Regions from separate parts of the Streptomyces sp. NPDC001599 genome, predicted to be linked through region 1. Evidence: predicted binding sites of a transcription regulator. Region 1 holds the regulator's gene; the other holds the start of a gene.
What was found. Region 1 encodes HspR, which represses chaperone genes until heat shock. Its sites were predicted from a motif close to TTGAGNNNNNNNNNCTCAA; they were not measured.
Positions count from the first base shown of each region.

Region 2: a site for HspR is predicted at 782-800, ahead of lon (endopeptidase La). Genes of this name have one in related genera too.

Region 1 is NZ_JBIAVA010000007.1:137,757-149,653, forward strand. Features, by position in the region: gene ACFYZ3_RS19520 (FG-GAP repeat domain-containing protein) at 1-655, opposite strand, end outside; gene ACFYZ3_RS19525 (heterodisulfide reductase-related iron-sulfur binding cluster) at 790-3,072, opposite strand; gene dnaK (molecular chaperone DnaK) at 3,451-5,310, shown strand; gene grpE (nucleotide exchange factor GrpE) at 5,307-5,984, shown strand; gene dnaJ (molecular chaperone DnaJ) at 6,027-7,226, shown strand; gene ACFYZ3_RS19545 (heat shock protein transcriptional repressor HspR) at 7,232-7,687, shown strand; gene ACFYZ3_RS19550 (sugar ABC transporter substrate-binding protein) at 7,892-9,010, shown strand; gene ACFYZ3_RS19555 (LuxR C-terminal-related transcriptional regulator) at 9,167-10,204, shown strand; gene ACFYZ3_RS19560 (LuxR C-terminal-related transcriptional regulator) at 10,167-11,150, opposite strand; gene ACFYZ3_RS19565 (helix-turn-helix transcriptional regulator) at 11,176-11,897, opposite strand, start outside.
Region 2 is NZ_JBIAVA010000011.1:134,649-146,545, forward strand. Features, by position in the region: gene ACFYZ3_RS26595 (spermidine synthase) at 1-644, opposite strand, end outside; gene lon (endopeptidase La) at 823-3,294, shown strand; gene ACFYZ3_RS26605 (lysozyme) at 3,354-4,181, opposite strand; gene ACFYZ3_RS26610 (MarR family transcriptional regulator) at 4,430-4,924, shown strand; gene ACFYZ3_RS26615 (hypothetical protein) at 4,958-5,749, opposite strand; gene ACFYZ3_RS26620 (nitrate- and nitrite sensing domain-containing protein) at 6,203-9,121, shown strand; gene ACFYZ3_RS26625 (roadblock/LC7 domain-containing protein) at 9,118-9,621, shown strand; gene ACFYZ3_RS26630 (DUF742 domain-containing protein) at 9,618-10,061, shown strand; gene ACFYZ3_RS26635 (ATP/GTP-binding protein) at 10,042-10,683, shown strand; gene ACFYZ3_RS26640 (styrene monooxygenase/indole monooxygenase family protein) at 10,729-11,897, shown strand, end outside.

The sequences.
Region 1 (11,897 bases):
GGCCGCGCAGGTGGCTGAGGCGGCCGGCGGAGGCGTGGACGACCAGGTCCTGGGCGCCGTCGCCGTCGAAGTCGCCGCACACCGGGCGCTCGGGCCAGTCGTTGCCGTAGCGGGCCTTGTCGGGGATGGTCAGCGGGACGGCGCGGCCGGTCGGTCCCGACGGGGAGCCGAAGAGGAGCTGGAGCGGGACCGGGGGGCGGCCCTGGCCGTCGTAGGGCGGGTCGGTGGTGACCACCAGGTCGGTGAAGCCGTCGCCGTCGAGGTCGCAGCTCGCCTCCGCCTCGAAGACGGCCGGCAACTGGCCGTCGGTCGGCGCCGCGTACTTCTTCGGCGTGAGCAACTGCCGGGCTCCCGGCACCAGTCCGTGGGGTGAGCCGTAGACGATGCCGATGCCCGCGTCGTCCGTGTGGGTCTCCGCCGTGACCAGGTTGTCGAGGACCAGGTCGCGGTGGCCGTCGCCGTTGAAGTCGTCGGGCACCTCGCTGCCCTTGCCCTGCGGGACGGGGAGCGGGGCGGGGGCCTGGGCGGCGCGTACGGGGGTGGGCGCGGCGGCGTCCTCGGCCGCGGGGGCCGGGCCGTGGCCGCAGGCGGCGAGCAGCAGCAGGCAGCCGACGGCGGCCGTGCCCGTCAGGGTGCTTCTTCGCAGGCGTCGCACCGTTCACCTCGTCCGTGTCTACCCGTACCACCAGCACCGACAACGACCGGGTAATCATGCACGCGTTCGACATACGGCGACACCCCCGGGTTCGGGCGGAACCAGGGGGTGTCGGTCGAGCGGGTGAGCGGCGGCTACTTCACCGGCTCCGGCGTGGGTTCGGTCTCCGGCTCCGGCTCGCCGGTCGGGTCGGCCGGGGTCTTGACGGAGTCCAGCAGGAGCTGGGCGACGTCGACGACCTGGATGGACTCCTTGGCCTTGCCGTCGTTCTTCTTGCCGTTGACGGAGTCCGTCAGCATGACGAGGCAGAAGGGGCAGGCGGTGGAGACGATGTCCGGGTTGACGGAGAGGGCCTCGTCGACGCGCTCGTTGTTGATGCGCTTGCCGATCCGCTCCTCCATCCACATCCGCGCGCCGCCGGCGCCGCAGCAGAAGCCGCGCTCCTTGTGGCGGTGCATCTCCTCGTTCCGGACGCCCGGGACGGCGGCGATGATCTCGCGCGGCGGGGTGTAGATCTTGTTGTGGCGGCCCAGGTAGCAGGGGTCGTGGTAGGTGATGATGCCCTCGACCGGGGTGACCGGGACCAGCTTGCCCTCGTCCACCAGGTGCTGGAGCAGCTGGGTGTGGTGGACGACCTCGTAGTCGCCGCCGAGCTGCGGGTACTCGTTGCCGAGGGTGTTGAGGCAGTGCGGGCAGGTGGCGACGATCTTCTTGGCCGACTTCGGCTTCGCCGACTCGGGCACCACCTTGCCGTCCTCGTCCATCTCCTCGCCGAAGGCGGCGTTGAGGGACATGACGTTCTCCATGCCCAGCTCCTGGAAGAGGGGCTCGTTGCCGAGGCGGCGGGCGGAGTCGCCGGTGCACTTCTCGTCGCCGCCCATGATCGCGAACTTGACGCCCGCGATGTGGAGGAGTTCGGCGAAGGCCTTCGTCGTCTTCTTGGCGCGGTCCTCCAGGGCGCCGGCGCAGCCGACCCAGTAGAGGTACTCGACCTCGGTGAGGTCCTCGATGTCCTTGCCGACGACCGGGACCTCGAAGTCCAGCTCGTTGAGCCACTCCAGGCGCTGCTTCTTCGCCAGGCCCCAGGGGTTGCCCTTCTTCTCCAGGTTCTTGAGCATCGTGCCCGCCTCGGACGGGAACGCCGACTCGATCATCACCTGGTAGCGGCGCATGTCGACGATGTGGTCGACGTGCTCGATGTCGACGGGGCACTGCTCGACGCAGGCGCCGCAGGTGGTGCAGGACCACAGGACGTCCGGGTCGATGACGCCGTTCTCCTCGGCGGTGCCGATCAGCGGCCGCTCGGCCTCCGCCAGGGCCGCAGCGGGCACGCCCGCCAGCTGCTCCTCGGACGCCTTCTCCTCGCCCTCCATCGTCTTGCCGCCGCCGGCCAGCAGGTAGGGGGCCTTGGCGTGCGCGTGGTCGCGCAGGGACATGATCAGGAGCTTGGGGGAGAGCGGCTTGCCGGTGTTCCAGGCGGGGCACTGCGACTGGCAGCGGCCGCACTCGGTGCAGGTGGAGAAGTCCAGCAGGCCCTTCCACGAGAACTGCTCGACCTGGGAGACGCCGAAGACGTCGTCGTCGCCGGGGTCGGTGAAGTCGATCGGCTTGCCGCCCGAGGTCATCGGGAGCAGCGGGCCGAGCGCGGTGCCGCCCTTCGCGTCGCGCTTGAACCAGATGTTCGGGAAGGCCAGGAAGCGGTGCCAGGCCACGCCCATGTCGGTCTTCAGGGCGACCGTGATCATCCAGATGAAGGAGGTCGCGATCTTCAGCCCGGCGAAGAAGTAGACGAGGTTCTGGAGCGTGCCGAGGTCGGCGTCCCGGAGCGCGGAGACGACCGGGTACGAGATGAAGAACGACGCCTCGTAGCCGTCCACGTGGTGGAGGGCGCCCTCCAGCGCGTGCAGCATGAAGATGCAGACGCCGACGATGAGGATTACGGCCTCGACGAAGTAGGCCTGGCCGAAGTTGGAGCCCCCGAAGCGGGACTTGCGGCCCGGCTTGCGCGGGTGGCTGAGCTGCCGGATCACGATCAGGACCAGGATGCCGAGCACCGTCATCGTGCCGATGAACTCGACGAAGACGTTGTACGGCGCCCAGTCGCCGATGACCGGCAGGATCCAGTCGGCCTGGAAGAGCTGGCCGACGGCGTTGACGATGGTCAGCAGCAGGGAGAAGAAGCCCACCGCGACGAACCAGTGCGCCACCCCGACGATGCCCCAGCGGTTCATCCGGGTGTGGCCGAGGAACTCCCTGACCACGGTGACGGTGCGGTCCACGGGGTCGTTGGTCCGCGTGCCGGCCGGCACCGGCTGGCCCAGCCGCATGTAGTTGACGATCTGCAGGACGGCGCGGCCGAACAGTGCGACGCCGACCACGATCAGGACCAGCGACACGATGATCGCGGCGAGTTGCATTTGGGGCTCCTCGGGCCTGCGAGGTTACGAGGGGGGCGGTATTACTAAGCGGTAACTTATTCAGTTCGTCTGAGAGTACCCCCATCCTCCGCCGCACTGTAGTCGGACGTGCGGTGATCTGCGTCGCTGAGGCCACCCTGACCCCGGCGCGTCCCACGCGCCGTGCGGGGCAACCGGAGTCCCGGGTGGTGCGTCCTTCCGGGTGACGATTTTTCCGGTTCGTCGGGCTGCGGGTGCGAGGAAAGTCCAGGTCATGGCGCCGTTGCGTGTAAGGAACGGATAAGAGTTGAGTCGGCTCGACTCACCTCTGTTGACCCATCGCCGGGCGTCATGCACACTTGAGCCTGTTCCACTCAAGTCAGCTGGAGGTTATTCACCATGGCACGTGCGGTCGGCATCGACCTGGGCACGACTAACTCCGTCGTCAGCGTTCTGGAGGGCGGCGAGCCCACCGTCATCACCAACGCCGAGGGCGCCAGGACCACGCCGTCCGTCGTCGCCTTCGCCAAGAACGGCGAGGTGCTCGTCGGCGAGGTGGCCAAGCGCCAGGCGGTCACGAACGTCGACAGGACCATCCGCTCGGTCAAGCGCCACATGGGCACCGACTGGAAGGTCAACCTGGACGGCAAGGACTTCAACCCGCAGCAGATCAGCGCCTTCGTGCTGCAGAAGCTGAAGCGGGACGCCGAGTCCTACCTGGGCGAGAAGGTGACCGACGCGGTCATCACCGTCCCGGCGTACTTCAACGACGCCGAGCGCCAGGCCACCAAGGAGGCCGGTGAGATCGCGGGCCTCAACGTCCTGCGCATCGTCAACGAGCCGACCGCCGCCGCGCTGGCGTACGGCCTCGACAAGGACGAGCAGGTCATCCTGGTCTTCGACCTCGGTGGCGGTACGTTCGACGTCTCGCTCCTGGAGATCGGCGACGGCGTCGTCGAGGTCAAGGCCACCAACGGTGACAACAACCTCGGTGGCGACGACTGGGACCAGCGCGTCGTCGACTACCTGGTCAAGCAGTTCCAGTCCGGGCACGGCGTGGACCTGGCCAAGGACAAGATGGCGCTCCAGCGCCTGCGCGAGGCCGCCGAGAAGGCGAAGATCGAGCTGTCCTCGTCCACCGAGACCACGATCAACCTCCCGTACATCACGGCCTCCGCCGAGGGCCCGCTGCACCTGGACGAGAAGCTCACCCGCGCCCAGTTCCAGCAGCTGACCTCCGACCTGCTGGAGCGCTGCAAGACGCCGTTCCACAACGTCATCAAGGACGCCGGCATCCAGCTGTCCGAGATCGACCACGTCGTCCTCGTCGGCGGCTCCACCCGTATGCCCGCCGTCGCCGAGCTGGTCAAGGAGCTGACCGGCGGCAAGGACGCCAACAAGGGCGTCAACCCGGACGAGGTCGTCGCCATCGGCGCCGCCCTCCAGGCCGGTGTCCTCAAGGGCGAGGTCAAGGACGTCCTGCTGCTCGACGTCACCCCGCTGTCCCTCGGCATCGAGACCAAGGGCGGCATCATGACCAAGCTGATCGAGCGGAACACGACGATCCCGACCAAGCGCTCGGAGATCTTCACCACCGCCGAGGACAACCAGCCCTCCGTGCAGATCCAGGTCTACCAGGGCGAGCGCGAGATCGCGGCGTACAACAAGAAGCTCGGGATGTTCGAGCTGACCGGTCTGCCGCCGGCGCCCCGCGGCGTCCCGCAGATCGAGGTCGCCTTCGACATCGACGCCAACGGCATCATGCACGTGACCGCGAAGGACCTGGGCACGGGCAAGGAGCAGAAGATGACCGTCACCGGCGGCTCCTCGCTGCCGAAGGACGAGGTCGACCGGATGCGCCAGGAGGCCGAGAAGTACGCGGAGGAGGACCACGCCCGCCGCGAGGCCGCCGAGTCCCGCAACCAGGGCGAGCAGCTCGTCTACCAGACGGAGAAGTTCCTCAAGGACAACGAGGACAAGGTCCCCGGCGAGGTGAAGACCGAGGTCGAGGAGTCCGTCGCCGAGCTGAAGGAGAAGCTCAAGGGCGAGGACACCGCCGAGATCCGCACCGCCACCGAGAAGGTCGCCGCCGTCTCGCAGAAGCTGGGCCAGGCCATGTACGCCGACGCCCAGGCCGCGCAGGCCGCCGGCGGCGAGGCCCCGGGTGCCGGTGCCGACGCGGGCGCCGGTGACAAGGCCGACGACGACGTCGTCGACGCCGAGATCGTGGACGACGAGCGCAAGGACGGTGCCGCGTGACGGAGGAGACCCCGGGTTTCGACGAGAAGCCCGACGTCCCCTCCGGCGCCACCCCTGACGACGCCGAGCCGCAGGCCGCCTCCGAAGAGGGGGCGGCCCCGGCCGGGGACGCGAGCGAGAACGCGGGCCTGGTGGCCCAGCTGGACCAGGTGCGCACCGCGCTGAACGAGCGCACGGCGGACCTCCAGCGACTCCAGGCCGAGTACCAGAACTACCGCCGCCGGGTCGAGCGGGACCGCGTCGCGGTCAAGGAGGTCGCCGTCGCGAACCTCCTGTCCGAGCTGCTCCCCGTGCTCGACGACATCGGTCGGGCCCGGGACCACGGCGAACTCGTCGGCGGCTTCAAGTCCGTGGCGGAGTCGCTGGAGGCGGTCATCGCCAAGATGGGCCTCCAGCAGTTCGGCAAGGAGGGCGAGCCCTTCGACCCGACGATCCACGAGGCCCTGATGCACTCCTACGCACCGGACGTCACCGAGACGACCTGCGTGGCGATCCTGCAGCCCGGGTACCGGATCGGCGAACGCACCATCCGCCCCGCGCGGGTGGCGGTCGCCGAGCCGCAGCCGGGTGCCCAGACGGTCAAGCCGGCCGAGGACGCCGCCGAGGCACAGGACGCCTCCGGCGCGGAGGACAACGCCGGGACCAAGGAGAGCGGTGGCCCGGACGAGGGCTGAGCTCGAAGTGACGCGTAGGGCGCGAGAGGAGGGACGTCGGGGATGAGCACGAAGGACTTCATCGAGAAGGACTACTACAAGGTTCTCGGCGTCCCCAAGGACGCCACCGAGGCCGAGATCAAGAAGGCGTACCGGAAGCTCGCCCGCGAGAACCACCCGGACGCCAACAAGGGAAACGTCAAGGCGGAGGAGCGCTTCAAGGAGATCTCCGAGGCCAACGACATCCTCGGTGACCCCAAGAAGCGCAAGGAGTACGACGAGGCCCGCGCCCTCTTCGGCAACGGCGGCTTCCGCCCGGGGCCGGGCGCGGGCGGCGGCGGCACCTTCAACTTCGACCTGGGCGACCTCTTCGGAGGCGGCGCCCAGGGCGGGGGAGGCCAGGGCGGCGCCGGCGGCTTCGGCGGCGGCCTGGGGGACGTCTTCGGCGGCCTGTTCAACCGCACCGGCGGCGGACCGGGCACCGGCACGCGTACGCAGCCGCGGCGCGGGCAGGACATCGAGTCCGAGGTCACCCTGAGCTTCACCGAGGCCATCGAGGGCGCGACCGTGCCGCTCAGGATGTCCTCGCAGGCTCCCTGCAAGGCCTGTTCGGGCACCGGCGACAAGAACGGCACGCCGCGCGTGTGCCCGACCTGCGTCGGCACCGGCCAGGTCGCCCGGGGCTCGGGCGGCGGCTTCTCCCTCACCGACCCGTGCCCGGACTGCAAGGGCCGCGGCCTGATCGCCGAGGACCCCTGCGAGGTCTGCAAGGGTTCCGGACGCGCCAAGTCCTCGCGGACGATGCAGGTCCGTATCCCCGCCGGGGTCTCGGACGGGCAGCGCATCCGGCTGCGCGGCAAGGGCACGCCGGGCGAGCGGGGCGGCCCGGCGGGCGACCTGTACGTGGTCGTGCACGTCAAGGAACACCCCGTCTTCGGCCGCAGGGGCGACAACCTCACCGTCACCGTCCCGGTCACCTACGCCGAGGCGGCCCTCGGCGGAGAGGTCCGCGTCCCGACCCTGGGCGGTCCGCCCGTCACGCTCAAGCTGCCGGCGGGCACGCCCAACGGCCGCACCATGCGGGCCCGGGGCAAGGGCGCGGTCCGCAAGGACGGCACCCGCGGCGACCTCCTGGTCACCGTGGAGGTGAGTGTTCCGAAGGATCTGACGGGGAAGGCTCGTGACGCGCTCGAGGCGTATCGCGAGGCGACCGCGGACGAGGATCCGCGGGCGGAGTTGTTCCAGGCCGCGAAGGGAGCTTGACGGGAATGGACGGTCGTCGACGCAACCCGTACGAACTGACCGAGGACACCCCGGTCTACGTCATCTCGGTGGCGGCCCAGCTCTCCGGTCTGCACCCGCAGACGCTGCGCCAGTACGACCGCCTCGGCCTGGTCTCCCCGGACCGCACGGCCGGCCGCGGCCGGCGCTACTCGGCCCGCGACATCGAACTGCTCCGGCAGGTCCAGCAGTTGTCGCAGGACGAGGGCATCAACCTGGCCGGAATCAAGCGCATCATCGAACTGGAGAACCAGGTCGCCGAGCTCCAGGCCCGCGCCGCCGAGCTGGCCGCCGCCCTCGACGGGGCGGCCACGGCGATGCGCCAGCGCGAGGCCGCGGTGCACGCGTCGTACCGCCGTGACCTGGTCCCTTACCAAGAGGTACAGCAGACCAGCGCCCTGGTGGTCTGGCGGCCCAAGCGCCACGGCCAGTCCTCGGACTGATCCCGGCAGGCAGTCGGCACAAGAGAAAACGACACCATCGGCCCCGGAGGACCACCGCGTCCTCCGGGGCTGGTTCACAACGGTGCTGTCTCATTGGTCTAGTACTTCTTGACGATTTGGTGAAGACAGCGTTGGCTCTCTTCACCGGGGTCACCTGGGTCACCTGGATAGCAACTACGCCCGTGTGTCGGAAGGTCTAGCGCAGTGAGCAGCCGTGCCCGTCGAACAGCCATATCCGTGGCCGCGTCCCTGATGACCTTCTCGCTGGCCTCCTGCGGCATGCTGGGCGCCTCGGAGAGCAGCGACGACGCCAGCCCGACCAAGGGCAACGACCTCCTGGTCGGACTGCTGCTGCCGGAGAAGGAGAACACGCGCTACGAGCAGTTCGACTACCCCTTCTTCAAGAAGAAGGTCGGCGAGCTGACGCGTGACGAGGGCATCGTCAAGTACGCCAACGCCGAGGCCAGCGCCACCAAGCAGGCCGACCAGATGCAGCAGATGATCGAGGACAAGGTCGACGTGATCGTGCTGGACGCGGTCGACGCGCACGCCATCGCGGACGGCGTGCAGAAGGCCAAGGACGCGGGCATCCCCGTCATCGCCTACGACCGGCTGGCCGAGGGCCCGATCGACGCCTACATCTCCTTCGACAACGAGCTGGTCGGCGAGGTCCAGGGCCGTTCGCTCATCGAGGCGCTCGGCGGCGACCCGGAGAGCACCGAGAAGATCGTCATGATGAACGGCTCGTCCACCGACCCGAACGCCAAGCAGTTCAAGGCGGGCGCGCTGTCGGAGCTGAACGGCAAGGTGACGATCGCCCAGTCCTTCGACACCAAGGACTGGAAGCCGGAGAACGCCGAGGCGAACATGAACGAGGCGATCGAGAAGATCGGCAAGAAGAACATCGCGGGCGTCTACTCCGCCAACGACGGCATGGCGGGCGGCATCATCAAGGCCCTGGAGGACGCGGGCGTCACCGACCTGCCGCCGATCACCGGCCAGGACGCGGAACTCGCGGCGGTCCAGCGGATCGTCACCGGCGAGCAGTACATGAGCGTGTACAAGTCCTACCCGCAGGAGGCGGAGAACGCTGCGGAGATGGCCGTGGCGCGGGTCCAGGGCCGGGACATCCAGTTCGACGCGCTCGCCCGCGACAAGGTCGACAGCCCCACCCACAAGGGCGTCCCCGCCCAGCTCGTCCCCGTCGTCGCCCTCACCAAGGCCAACATCGAGGAGACGGTCGTCGCGGACGGCTTCTACAAGGTCACCGACATCTGCACCGCCAAGTACGAGGACGCGTGCGCGGAGCTCGGTCTGAAGTAGACGGCCCGCGTGTCGGCCCGGTTCCGCTGTGACCGGGCGTTCCGCCCGCAACCGGCTCTTTTCGGCCTCCGTCCGCGGCGGAGCCTTGTTGCGGAGCCGGTCCCGGCCGCGCATAGTTGCGCTGCGGAAGAGCCGGAACCGGGGGTGGGATGGGCGATGGCCGGGCACGGGGCTCAGGAGCACCCCCACGGGGCCGAGCGGCTGTGCGCGGCCGGGGACCGCGTGTACTCCCGGGCGGTCCGGCGCGGCCGGGTGCCGCGCCAGGACGCCGAGCCGGTCCCCTGCCTCCTGGAACTGGCCCTGCTGCACCCCGACCCCGACGACATGGACTGGCTGGTGCCGACCTCCCCGCAGGAGGTCATGACGCGGCTGCTGCGCGGGGTCCACGACGAGGTCAGCGCCAGCCAGCGGCGGGTGGGCTCGGCCGTGGAGGCCTTCGAGTGGTACGCGGGGCTCGGCAGGCTGCTCCGGACCCCGGCCGGCACGGAGAGCACGGCGATCCGGGTCCTCGACGGGCTGTCCCGCATCCAGGCCGCGATGGACGAGGCGACACAGGCCTGTACGACCGAGGTGCTCACCGTCCAGCCCGGCGGCATCCGGCGTGAGCACGAGCTGTCCGAGGGCCTGCACCGGGCGCTGGCGCTGCGCGGGCGCGGGGTGCGGATGCGGGACCTGTACACGCACGTGGCCCGGCACGGGCAGGGTCTGCTCAACTACCTGGAGCTGATGGGCGACGCGGTGGAGGCCCGCACCCTGGACGAGGTCATCGACCGCCTCATCCTCTTCGACCGCACCGTCGCCTTCATCCCCGCCAACACCGACCGCACGATGGCCCTGGAGCTGCGCCACCCCGCCCTGATCTCCTACCTGGTCACGGTCTTCGAACGCCTGTGGCGCCTCGCCATCCCCCTGACCGCCCCCCTCCCCGACACCGGCATCGAGGGCATCTCCCACCGCGAGCAGTCCATCGCGGCGCTCCTCGCGGAGGGCCACCAGGACGCGGTGATCGCGGAACGCCTCGGCATCAGCGTCCGCACGGCCCGCGCGCACATCGCCCGGCTCTCGGAGACCCTGGGCGCGGCGAGCCGCACGCAGTTGGGCGTCCGCATAGCCCAGGCCGGCCTGGACGGCTCCCCGCGCCGTGCTCCGTCCCCCGTCATCCTTCCTGACCGAGAATCCCCGACTGCCCGATGAGGTACCCGAGCTGAGCCCGGCTCTCGCTGCCGAGGGTGGCGGCGAGTTTGGCGATGTGGACGCGTGCCGTACGGACGTTCATGCCGAGGCGGTCGGCGATGTCGGAGTCGGTGTGGCCCTCGATGAGCAGGGCCGCTATGGCGCGTTGGCGGGGGGTGATGCCGTTGAGCGTGGGCTGGTGGACGGCCTGGGGGTGCATGGGGGTGGCGAGGTGCCACAGCCGGTCGAAGATGTTGACGAAGTAGGCGATGAGGGCGGGGTGCCGGACCTCGAGGGCGAGCGTACGGTCGGCACTGGCGGGGATGAAGGCGACGGTGCGGTCGACGATGATGAGCCGTTCGGTGACCTCGTCGAGGGTGCGGGCCTCCACGTCGCCGGTCAGCTGCTCGTAGCGGGCGCGTGTGTAGGGGGCGTGGCGGATGGTGTGCTGGTACAACGCCCGTACGCGGGCCCCGCGGTCGAGGAAGTCCTGGTCCCGCTTCATGGCCCCTTCGAGGATGTCGGGGCGCTTGGTGACGTGCGAGTCGTGCGGCTGGATCGCGAGGAGTTCTTCCCTGCCCTCGGCCATGGCCTCCTCGATGGCCTGGCCCGTCCGCTCCTTGCTGCTGAGGATTCTGAGGGCCGGGGTGTCCTCGGTGAGGACATCGCGGCGGCCCAGGCGCATGAGGGGCTCGAAGACATCGGCCATCCGCTGCCCGCGCCGCCTCTCGTCGGCGATGCGGTCCTCCGAGGACCGGAGCAGGCGTTGCAGCACCACGGTGGGCGGCACGGGCTCCAGGCGGTCCAGGTCGTCGACGGCGGGGTGGAGGATGCCGTTGTCGATCAGGCAGGGTGCGGTCGCCGCCGCGGCGCTGGGAAGGTGTCCCTCCCGCAGTGCGCGGGCGTAGAGCTCCAGGCCCGCGTCACACAGCTCCTCCGCTCCGTGGTGATGCACCTCTGGGGTCACGTGTGACTCTCTTCGTCGACTGGGATCAGTGATCCTTCTCCAGGATCCCGGACTGGGCAATGAGGAAGCCGAGCTGGGCGCGGCTGCCGCTGCCGAGGGCCTGGGCCAGCTTGGCTATGTGCGCCCGGCACGTGCGCACGTTCATGCCCAGGCGCCGGGCGATGGCCTCGTCGACATGTCCCTCGACCAGCAGCTTGGCAATGGAGTACTGGATGTCGGTGATACCACCCGGTGCGGGTTCGTAGGGCGCGCCGGCGTTCAGCGGCACGGACCGGCTCCACATGAACTCGAAGACCTTGATGAGGTAACGGACCAGGCCGGGATTACGGATTTCGAGGGCGACCTGCTGGTCGTCGCGGGTCGGGATGAACGCCACGGTCTCGTCGCAGACGATGAGGCGCTCCACCACCTCGTCGATCGTGCGGTACTCCGCCTTGCCGTTGGACAGCTGGGCGACGTAGGCGATCTTCTGTGGGCTGTACCGGGCCGTGTGCTGGTAGAGCGTGCGGATCCGCACACCGCGCTCCGTCAGTGGCTTGTCCCGCTCGAGTCCCTGGGTGAGGCTGCGTTCGGAGAACCGGTCGTCACTCGGCTGTACCGTGAGCATCTCCGCCTGGCACTGGGTGGTGGCCAGGTTGAGGGCCGAGTTGATGCGGTCACCGCCCTCCAGCACCGTGATGGAGTGCTCGCTCCTCGCCGGCTGCGTGCCGATGGCCATGAAGGGTTCGAACGCGTCCGCCAGCTCGA
Region 2 (11,897 bases), on a different contig from region 1:
ATCTCTTCGGTACGCACCTGTTGGAAACCGGCATTACGCAAGGTTTCTTCGAATTCCGGAGAGGGCTGCGCGGACCATACGGCGAGCACCCCGCCGGGCCTCAACAGCCGTGCGCAGCCCGCCAGTCCGGACGGCGCGTACAGCCCGTCGTTGCCCTCGGTGACGGTCCAGCCGGGGCCGTTGTCGATGTCCAGGCACAGGGCGTCGTACGTGTCGGATGTCTCATTGACGTACTCGACGAGGTCCGCCTCGACGATCTCCGCGCGCGGGTCGGCCAGCGCGTCGGCGGAGAGCGCGGCCAGTGGTCCGGAGCGGTGCCAGTCGATGACGGCGCCCTCGCGCTCGACGACCGCGATCCGGCCCCAGCGGGGGTCGGCGGCCGCGTGGGCGAGGGAGAAGCCGACTCCGAGACCGCCGATGAGCAGGTGCGGAGCGGTCCGCCCGCCGGAGGCGGCCAGCGCGTCGGCCGCCGCGTCGACCAGGCGCCGCTCCGAGCGCCCGTCGGAGGTGTCCATCAGGAAGCAGCCGTTCGCGATGATCTGGAGCAACGTCCCGTGCCGGCGCAGGACCACCTCGCCGTACGGACCCTCGCGGCGGTCCAGCACCTCGGGCGCGTCGGGGGAGTCGTGGGTAGTGAGGGGCATCGGCCCATCCTGGCATCGCCCGGCCGGAGGAATGCGGACCGGTACGACGGTGCTGTCCCCAGAGGCGGGAAATGCCCCCCGGCGCTTGATCGCTCACAGCGAACAGGCCTTGGGGAACAATCCCGGGCTCCCTTTCATTGAGTCGATGTAACTCAACTTGACTGCCGAAGGGGAGATCATGGCTGCTGAGTCCGCCGCCTTCACACCGCTCACCCTGCCCGTGCTGCCGCTCGACGACGAAGTGGTCCTGCCCGGCATGGTCGTCCCCCTGGACCTGAGCGACGCCGAGGTACGGGCCGCGGTGGAGGCCGCCCAGGCCGCCGCCAGGTCCGAGCCCGGCAAGCCCCGCGTCCTCCTCGTTCCGCGCATCGACGGCACCCACGCCGCCACCGGCGTGCTCGGCACGGTCGAACAGGTCGGCCGCCTGGCCGACGGCGACCCGGGCGCCCTGATCCGCGGCCGGGGCCGGGTGCGCATCGGTGCCGGTACGACCGGTCCCGGCGCCGCGCTCTGGGTCGAGGGCACCCGGGTCGACGAGACCGTCCCCGAGCCGCTGCCCGGCCAGGTCACCGAGCTGGTGAAGGAGTACAAGGCGCTCGCCACCGCGTGGCTGCGCAAGCGCGGCGCCTGGCAGGTCGTCGACCGGGTCCAGGCCATCGACGACGTGTCCGCGCTCGCCGACAACTCCGGATACTCGCCGTTCCTGACCACCGAGCAGAAGGTCGAGCTGCTGGAGACCACCGACCCGGTGGCCCGCCTGAAGCTCGCCACCCAGCAGCTGCGCGACCACCTCGCCGAGCAGGACGTCGCCGAGACCATCGCCAAGGACGTCCAGGAGGGCGTCGACAAGCAGCAGCGGGAGTTCCTGCTGCGCCGCCAGCTCGAAGCCGTCCGCAAGGAGCTGCGCGAGATCAACGGCGAGCAGGAGGGTGAGGAGTCCGACGACTACCGCGCCCGCGTGGAGGCCGCCGACCTGCCCGAGAAGGTCCGCGAGGCCGCGCTCAAGGAGGTCGACAAGCTGGAGCGGTCCTCCGACCAGTCGCCCGAGGGCTCCTGGATCCGCACCTGGCTCGACACGGTCCTGGAGATGCCGTGGAGCGAGCGCACCGAGGACGCCTACGACATCCAGGGCGCCCAGGCCGTGCTCGACGCCGAGCACGCGGGCCTGGAGGACGTGAAGGAGCGCATCACCGAGTACCTGGCCGTGCGCAAGCGGCGCGGCGACCGGGGCCTCGGCGTGGTCGGCGGCCGGCGCGGCGGTGCCGTGCTCGCCCTGGTCGGCCCGCCCGGCGTCGGCAAGACCAGCCTCGGCGAGTCCGTCGCCCACGCGATGGGCCGCAAGTTCGTCCGGGTCGCCCTCGGCGGCGTCCGCGACGAGGCCGAGATCCGCGGCCACCGGCGTACGTACGTCGGCGCGCTGCCCGGCCGGATCGTGCGGGCGATCAAGGAGGCGGGGTCCATGAACCCGGTCGTCCTGCTCGACGAGATCGACAAGGTGGGCTCCGACTTCCGGGGCGACCCGGCCGCGGCCCTGCTGGAGGTCCTCGACCCGGCCCAGAACCACACCTTCCGGGACCACTACCTGGAGGTCGAGCTGGACCTGTCCGACGTGGTCTTCCTCGCCACCGCCAACGTCCTGGAGGCCATCCCGGAGGCCCTGCTCGACCGCATGGAGCTGGTCCGCCTGGACGGCTACACCGAGGACGAGAAGGTCGTCATCGCCCGTGACCACCTGCTCCCGCGCCAGCTGGAGCGGGCCGGACTGGACGCCGACGAGGTCACCGTCGACGAGGGCGCGCTGCGCAAGCTGGCGGGCGAGTACACCCGCGAGGCGGGCGTGCGCACCCTGGAGCGGTCCATCGCGCGGCTGCTGCGCAAGGTGGCGGCCCAGCACGAGCTGGGCGAGCGGGAGCTGCCGTTCACCGTCACCGAGGCCGACCTGCGCGGGCTGATCGGCCGGCCGCACCACGTGCCCGAGTCCGCCCAGGACCCGGCCGAGCGGCGCACCGCGGTGCCCGGCGTGGCCACCGGCCTCGCGGTCACCGGCGCGGGCGGCGACGTCCTCTACGTCGAGGCCTCGCTGGCCGACCCGGAGACGGGCGCGGCGGGGCTGACCCTGACCGGTCAGCTGGGCGACGTGATGAAGGAGTCGGCGCAGATCGCGCTGAGCTTCCTGCGCAGCCACGGCGCCGAGCTGGAACTGCCGGTGGGCGACCTCAAGGACCGGGGAGCGCACATCCACTTCCCGGCGGGAGCGGTCCCCAAGGACGGCCCGAGCGCCGGCGTCACCATGACCACGGCCCTCGCCTCGCTGCTCTCGGGCCGGCTGGTCCGCACCGACGTGGCGATGACCGGCGAGGTCTCGCTGACCGGGCGGGTGCTGCCGATCGGCGGCGTCAAGCAGAAGCTGCTCGCCGCGCACCGGGCGGGGGTCACCACGGTGATCATCCCCAAGCGCAACGAGCCCGACCTGGACGACGTCCCCGCGGAGGTGCTGGACAAGCTCGACGTCCACGCCGTCACCGACGTCCGCCAGGTCCTGGAACTGGCGCTCGCACCGGCGACCCACGGTGCGCAGCCGGAGGTTCCGGTCGCGGCGATGGGGGTACCTCCCAGGCTTTCGGCACTGGGGGAGGACGCGGCCGGATGAGGAAAGGGGACGGCCCGGATTCCGTGCGGAGTCCGGGCCGTCGCCGTACGCGTCGTGCGTCAGCCGTTCGCGAGCGCCTGGACGCGGTCCAGGGCGCCGTTGAACTTGTTGTGGTCACCGACCGTCGGACCGGACGACGTGTACTGCCACATCGTGTAGTAGCCCCAGCCGGCCGGCAGCGTGCCCACCGTCGAGGCGTACCGGGCGATCCACAGCGGGTTGTTGGCGGCGAAGCCGCCGTAGTTGCCGGTGCACTGGGTCCACCAGCTGGTGGCCGTGTAGATCACGGCGTCGCGGCCGGTGCGGGCCTTGTAGGTGTTCAGGAAGTCGCGGATCCAGGAGACCATCCCGCTCTGCGACTTGCCGTAGCAGGTGGCGCCGTACGGGTTCCACTCGATGTCGAGCGCGCCCGGCAGCGTCTTGCCGTCCCTGGACCAGCCGCCGCCGTGGTCCACGAAGTAGTTGGCCTGGGTGGCGCCGCTCGTCGTGTCCGGGGTGGCGAAGTGGTAGGCGCCCCGGATCATGCCGACGTTGTAGGAGCCGTTGTACTGCTGGGCGAAGTAGGGGTTGGTGTAGTACGTCCCCTCGGTGGCCTTGGCGTAGGCCCACTTGACGCCGCTGTTCCACAGGGTCGACCAGGCGACGTTGCCCTGGTGGCTGGAGACGTCGACGCCTTCCGTCTGGGCCGCGCGGCCGGGTACGGGGGTGCCGTGTTCGCCGTCGTGGGCCGCGACGCCCATGCCCATGCGGGCGGAGCCGCGGGGTGGGACGTCCGCGGACGACGAGGCGTCGGCGGGAAGGGTGAACACGAGGGAGAACGTGGCGAGCAGGATCCCGGTGACGGCGAACCGCCGTCCGCGGGCCGATCCGGATCTGTGCACGAGCATGACGTGCCTCCGATGGCTCGGTGGTGCTCGGTGGGGGATGCGCGAGTGGGGAGAACCCCTGGATGGCATCGGGATGGCGTGCGCATGCCATTCGGAGGTCCGGTGAAGACTCTACGCACGTAGAAACACTGGGTGGAAGAGGACCGGGAGCCGCCGTTGGTCTAAGCCTGCGAAATACTTGGCGAGCTGCGGCGATGGCGGCCCGTGGCGGAAACTTTCAGGACCGGAAAATCGAGGCAGGGGCTGACGTGCACGAAGACGGGAACGGCGGCGGTCGCGGAGGCGAATCCCGCCTGTCCGGCAGTGGTGTGAACCAACCGGAGTTCCTGGCCCTGGAGCGGGAGTTGACCGTCCTGCTGCGGCGGGCCCGGGCCAACCAGGGCGAGATGGCCCGGGAGGTCCACCCCGACCTGGAGTCGTCCGCGTACGGCCTGCTCGTCCGGCTCGGCGAGTGCGGCGGCCAGCGCGCCACCGACCTCGCCGCCTTCATCGGCGTCGGCAAGGCCACCATGTCCCGCCAGCTGCGTGCCCTGGAGGAACTCGGGCTCGTCGCCCGCGAGCCCGACCCCGCCGACGGCCGGGCCTGGCTGGTCACCCTGACCCCGGAGGGCCAGGAACGCGTCGGCCGGGTCCGGGAGGCCCGCCGCGCCCGGTACGCCCGGCGGCTCGCCGACTGGGACCCGCGCGAGGTGACGGAACTGGCCCGGCTGCTGCACGAACTCAACCGGGGGATGGAGAAGTAGTACCGGCGTCGCCGGTCCGTCCCATCACCAGGTTCACAGCTCGGCGTAGACCACCGTCGCGTCGTCGTGCGTCTTGCTGCGCCCGAGGAACGCCCGGTCGCCCGCCGCGTCCGCGCGCTCCAGCTCCCGCACCCGGTCCACCAGCGCCTGCGCGCCCTGTTTGCGTACCAGCGCCAGGCAGTCCGCCCAGTCGCCCTCCCCGAACTTCTCCACCCACCGCGCGGCCCCGTCCGTGAGCGCCGCCAGCGTCCGCACCTCACCGCGCGGCAGCACCCCCGTCACGGCGCGTGCCGCCACCCCGGGGTCGGCCGCGGCCGTGAAGAAGCCGCCCTCCTTGTTGCGCAGGTTGGCGTCCACCATCGCGTCCGTGGCGAGGGCCGAGCGGGGCAGCCGGGCCAGCCGGTCGTCCAGGACGGGGGTGAGGGTGCCGTCGGAAGCCTCCAGCAGGAGGGCGGAGTCGGACAGGACCAGATACTCGACGGCGGCCGCGGACCAGCGCGCGAGGACCACGGTTGCCTGCGGTGTGCGCGGGTGAGAAAGGTCACAGGTTTCCGCGTGTGCCGCCGCGGTACGCGCGATGGCGCGGGACAGGGCCTCGGCGAGGGGAAGATCCGGGAGTGAAACGGTCAGTTCGGTCAGCGCTCCACCCAGGCGCGCCGTGAACCAGGGCACGGAATGCAGACACCCCGTCGCGGTCCGTGGCGGCGTCACACCGTCAAGCACGACGAGTGAACCACCCTGTCCCGAGGCGGGTAGTCCGACGCTCGCGAAGTCCTCGTTGGGCCGGTCGGCGAGGCCTGGTTCCGAGACGAGTTCCGTACGCATCCGGCCAGTCTGCACGACCCCTTCACAGCGTCCGCAAAAGGCTGGCACCTTCCTCGGGTTCTCCCGGAATCGAGGCGGCGGCGCAGGTCAGACGCCGGATTTGGGGTGGAATTCCAAGCTCCGGCGGCGCGTGGCGGCACATAGTGCCACCGCCCGTCGCAGACGTCCAACCGGCTCACCGGACACCCGTGCGGCACGCGCCAGGGGAACTTGCTCCCCAACTCCCCTCCGGGGTTCACTCCTTCGGGTGGCGGGTCGGATGATGCGCGCTCACCGCCCACCGGCACTGGGAGGGTCGGGAACCGGTGGGGGGACTGCCCCGCTCACGCGGTCTCCCCGCCCGACGCGCTGCCGGCGGCCGGGGAACAGCCCAGCGCCCGGCAGTGGGTGCACGCGCCCCCGGCCGGCCAGTTGACGGAGCGCCACCCGGGCCCACGGGTACACGAGTCAGGAATGCGAGCACCGGTGCAGAAGACGCGGCCTCGTCGCACAGGCAAGCAGACGGCCCCCGTGGGGAGCGCGGAGCGCGCCCCCGGTACCTCCTCCACCCCTCCGCAGCCGCCGGAGGCTCCCGTCGGCAAGGGCCGTGCCACCCACGTACGCAACCGCCTCATCGTCGCCGTGGCCGTCGTGGCAGCCGCCGTCGCCGGGGCCGGAGCCCCCTCGGCCGTGGCCGCCTCCGGGCAACTGCACGACTCCCAGGAACTGGTGACGCTCGCCGAGCAGACCCAGGGCGCGCTGACCCTCGCCCACTCCCTCGCCGACGAGCGCGACGAGGTCACCCCCTACATCGCGGCCGGCCGCCCCAAGTCGAAGGCGCCCTCCGAGCAGCGCAGCGCCCGCGTCGACCGCCAGGTGGAGGAGCTGCGCGCCGACACGGACACGCCCGCCTCCCTGCGCGAGGACCTCGACGCCGTCGCCGCGCTGCGCCGCGCGGCCCTCACCGGCAAGAGCACCGCGCTCCAGGCCCACCAGGCGTACTCGGAGGCGATCACCGAACTCCACGCCCTGGCCGAGAAACTGGCCGAGGAGATGCCGCCCCGCGCGGGCTCCGGCGCGTACGCCCTCGCCGAGCTGGACACCGCCGTCCAGCAGGCCGCCGCCACCCGCGGCCTGCTGCTGGCGGCCCTGAACGTGCCGAGCACCACCGAGACCGTCATCGACCCGGTCACCGGACTGCCGACCGAGACGACCACCTCCTCGGACGCCGACGCCGAGCAGCGCGACGCCCTCGCCGCCGCCGCCCAGCAGGCCCGGGTGCGCTCCGACGCGGCCCTCGCCGACTTCCGCGAAGGCGCCCCCAAGGAGGCGCGGAGCAGCTTCGACGCCACCGTCGCCGGGCCCGAGGTCAACTCCGCCGAGAAGTACCTCGCCGGGCTCACCGACGAGCCGACGCTCTCCGACCGCGACCTGGGTACCAGCACCAAGCGGCTGGACGCGGCGCTCTCCGCCCGCGTCGACGCGATGCGCGGTGCCGAGTCCGCCCTGTACGAGAAGCGCGTCGAGGTCCTAGAGCAGCTGCGCGACGACGACGTCACCGCGCTGGAGATCCGGATCGCCGTCCTCGGCGCCCTGATCCTGCTCGCCGTCGGCGTCGCCACCGCCCTGGCCCGCACCCTCACCCGCCCGCTGTCGGTGCTGCGCCGCGGCTCGGCCCGGCTGGCCGAGGCGGAGGACCCGACGACCGAGGAGGCCATCGCCTTCACCGGCCGCAACGACGAGTTCGCGCAGGTCGTCCGCTCGGTCAACGCCCTGCACCGGCACGCCGCGACGCTCGCCGGACGGGTCGCCACACTGGAGTCCGACCGCAAGCACCTGGTCGGCCAGCGGCAGAAGATGGCCGACGCCCGCGAGGAACTGCGCGCCGAACTCGCCGAGTCCGCCGCCCAGCTGGAGACGGTGCGCAAGAGCATCGGCTCCACCTTCGTCAACCTCGCACTGCGCACCCTCGGCCTCGTCGAGCGGCAACTCGCCGTCATCGAGGGCCTGGAGGAGCGCGAGCAGGACCCGGACCGCCTCGCCACCCTGTTCAAGCTCGACCACTTCGCCACGGTCATGCGCCGGCACAGCGAGAACCTCCTCGTCCTCGCCGGTACCGAACACGTCCAGCACAGCGCCTCACCGGTGCCGCTGGTCGACGTGGTCCGGGCCGCGGTCAGCGAGATCGAGCGGTACGAGCGGGTGCGCATCGCCGCGCTGCCGCCGCACGCCCACGTGGCCGGGTTCGCCGCCGACGACCTCTCCCACCTGCTGGCCGAGCTGATGGAGAACGCCACCTCCTTCTCGCCGCCGGACCTGCCCGTCGAGGTCTCCGGCTGGCTCCTGGAGAACGGCGAGGTGATGCTCTCCGTCCAGGACGAGGGCATCGGCATGGCCACCGAACGCCTCCAGCGGCTCAACGCCCGCCTCACCGACTTCGACCCGGACGCGCCGTACGACCAGGAGGGCGAGGACGGTCTGGGGCTCGGCCTCTACGTCGTCGCCCGGCTCGCCCACCGGCACGGGGCGCGGGTACGGCTGCGGGAGCAGAAGCAGGGCGGGGTCGCGGCCGTCGTCGTCCTGCCGGGTCCCCTGCTGGCCGCCGCCCCGCCGGCCGCGCTGGCCCCGACCGTGCCGGTGTCCGACGGCACCGGCACCTTCTCCCTGCCCGGCGCCGACGCCGAGGCCAACTCCAACGTCCTGCACGGGCGGACGGAGAAGGCGGAGCGGGCGGAACAGGGCACCGGGACGGAGGCCGGCCCGGACCCCGAGCCCGGCACCGACCCGCTGGTCGCCTCGGCGGAGGAAGCCGTACGCCGTGCCGAGGCGGACGCCTCCCCCGCGGACACACCGCAGACTCCGGAACCGGACGAGCACGAGGACCCGGCCGGGTCGGTCGCCCCGGAACCCGCGGCGGAGGCGGTGTCCTCCCAGGACGATCCCGCCCCCGGCAGCGACCTCCCCGACGACGCCACGATGGCCCTGTTCCTCCCGGCCCTCGCGGAACCGGAGGCCCGGCCGGAGACCGTCCCCGACCCGTACGCCATCGGCCCCGACGCCCACGACCGCGTACCGGACACGGCGGAGGAGACCGGCAGGCAACCGGAACCGGCCCCGGCCACGCGGGCCGAACCCGTCACCGACAAGGGCCTGCCCAAGCGGACCCCGAAGCTCACCACCCCCGCCGCGGTGCCGCGTCCGCGCACCTCGGGTTCCGTCGACGCCGACGCGCTCCGTCGGCGCCTGGGCGGATTCCGCAGCGGGGCGGAGGCCGGCCGCCGGGACGTCGAGGCGGAGATCGCCGACCGCACCGGGCAGAACCGGGCGCCGGACGCCGGGGCGGACACAACCGAAGAAGCCACGGGGGGCACCGTCGAGGAGGCAAGCAGTTGACCGCGCCCAGTACGTTCGGACTGAGCAGTGAAGCCCGCAATCTCCACTGGCTGCTGACCAACCTCGTCGAGGAGGTGCCCGGCATCCGGTCGGTCGCCGTGGTCTCCTCCGACGGGCTCCTGCTCCTGTCCTCGGACCCCGGCCGCAACGAGGAGGCCCGGCAGGCCCGCGAGACGCCCCGGTCGGGCCCGCGCGGCTCCGCCGCCGACCTCGCCACCGTCGTGTCCGGCGTGGGCAGCCTGACCGTCGGCGCCGCCCGGCTGATGGACTTCGGCCCCGTGAAGCACACGATGGTCGCCATGGACGAGGGCAGCCTGTTCGTGATGTCGATCAGCGACGGCTCGCTGCTCGGCGTGCACGGCTCCGCGGAGTGCGACATGAGCGTGGTCGCGTACCACATGGCCCTCTTCGTCGGCCGCGCCGGCCACGTCCTGACCCCCGAACTCCGCAGCGAGCTGCGGAAATCCCTGGAGTCCGAGTCGACCGGGAGCGCCCGATGAGCAGCAGTCCCGCGAAGAACGGGCGGGGGCAGCTCCCCGTCCGCGGCGCCGACCGCAAACCGGCCCGGGTACGCCCCTACTCGCTCACCGGCGGCCGTACCCGCTTCGGTCACGTCCTGCTCGTCGAGACGTTCGTCGGCGCCACCGCCGGCACCGCCGCGCTCGAAGCCGCCGAGGAGCGCAAGGAACTGACGAACGGCGGCCTCACCTCCCGCGTGATGCCGGAGATGCGGGCCATCGTCGAACTGTGCCGCCGTATGCGTACGGTGGCCGAGATCGCCGCGCTGCTGAAGATGCCGCTCGGTGTGGTCCGGGTGCTCCTCAGCGACCTGGCGGACCAGGGAAAGATCCGTGTGTACGGCACCGGGACCGGCCACGGCACGGGCCGCCCGGACCGCGCTCTGCTCGAAAGGGTGCTCAGTGGACTCCGTCGTCTCTGACGCCGCCGCGTTCGGCGTCCCCCCGCTCGTCGACACCGACGGGCCCGTGCAGCCCTGGCAGACCGATCCCACCCGCGCGCCGGTCGCCACGAAGATCGTCGTCGCGGGAGGGTTCGGTGTCGGCAAGACCACGCTGGTCACCGCCGTCTCCGAGATCACGCCCCTGCAGACCGAGGCGCTGATGACCGAGGCGAGCGAGGAGACCGACGACCTCACCGCCACCCCGGGCAAGCTCACCACCACCGTGGCCATGGACTTCGGCCGCATCACGCTCGACGACGACCTGGTGCTCTACCTGTTCGGCACCCCGGGCCAGCAGCGGTTCTGGTTCATGTGGGACGACCTGGTGCGCGGCGCGATCGGTGCCGTCGTGCTGGCCGACACCCGGCGCCTGAAGGACTGCTGGCCCGCGCTGGACTACTTCGAGAGCTGCGGACTGCCCTACGTCGTCGCGGTCAACCACTTCGACGGCAGCGAGCTGTTCGAGGCGGAGGACGTGCGGGAGGCGTTGACGATCCCGGCGCACATACCTGTCATGATCATGGACGCGCGCCGTCGGATCTCGGCCATCGAGACCCTCTTGTCCCTCGTGGGCCACGCGCTCGACGAAACACCCGAGTAGACGAACCCTCGTCCAGACGCCCTCGACCAGGAGACGGAAAACCGCATGCGGAAGATACTCGTCGTCGGAGCCGGCCAGTCCGGCCTCCAGCTCGCCCTCGGCCTTCAGTCGCACGGCTACGAGGTCACCCTGATGTCCAACCGGACCGCGGACGAGATCCGCACCGGCCGGGTCATGTCGACGCAGTGCATGTTCCACACGGCACTCCAGCACGAGCGCGATCTCCAGCTGAACTTCTGGGAGTCCCAGGCCCCGAAGATCGAGGGACTCGGCGTCTCGGTGGCGGCCCCCGGCTCCTTCGACCCGGGCCCCTCGCAGCGCGCGATCGACTGGCTGGGGCACCTCGACGGCTTCGCGCAGTCGGTCGACCAGCGGGTGAAGATGGCCGGCTGGATGGAGACCTTCGCCCAGCGCGGCGGCCAGCTGGTCATCCACGGCGCGGCCGTCGGCGACCTGGACTACTTCTCCCGCGCCTACGACCTCGTCCTGGTCTCGGCGGGCAAGGGCGAGCTGGTCCAGATGTTCGGCCGGGACCCGGAGAGGTCGCCGTACAGCGAGCCGCAGCGCGCCCTCGCCGTCGCCTACGTGCACGGGATGGGCCCGCGGCCCGAGCACCCGGAGACGGAGGCCGTGCGCTGCAACCTGGTGCCCGGCGTCGGCGAGATGTTCATCATGCCGACGTTCACCACCTCGGGCCGCGCCGACATCCTGTTCTGGGAGGGCATACCCGGCGGCCCGCTCGACGCCTTCAAGGACGTCAAGGACCCCTCGGAGCACCTCTCCCTGACCCTGGAACTCATGGAGAAGTTCCTCCCCTGGGAGTACGCGCGGGCCACCAAGGTCGAACTGACCGACGCCGGCGGCACCCTCGCCGGGCGTTACGCCCCCACCGTCCGCAACCCGATCGGCCGCCTCCCCGGCGGCGGTCTCGTCCTCGGTGTGGCCGACGTGGTCGTCGCCAACGACCCGATCACCGGCCAGGGCTCCAACTCCGCCTCCAAGTGCGCCGCCTCCTACCTCGCCTCGATCATCGAGCACGGCGAGCAGGAGTTCGACGAGGCCTGGATGCAGCAGACGTTCGACCGCTACTGGGAGACCGCCCAGCACGTCACCAAGTGGACCAACACCATGCTGGCCCCGCCGCCGGAGCACATCCTCAACCTGTTCGGCGCGGCGACGCAGCTCCAGCCCATCGCCGACCGTTTCGCCAACGG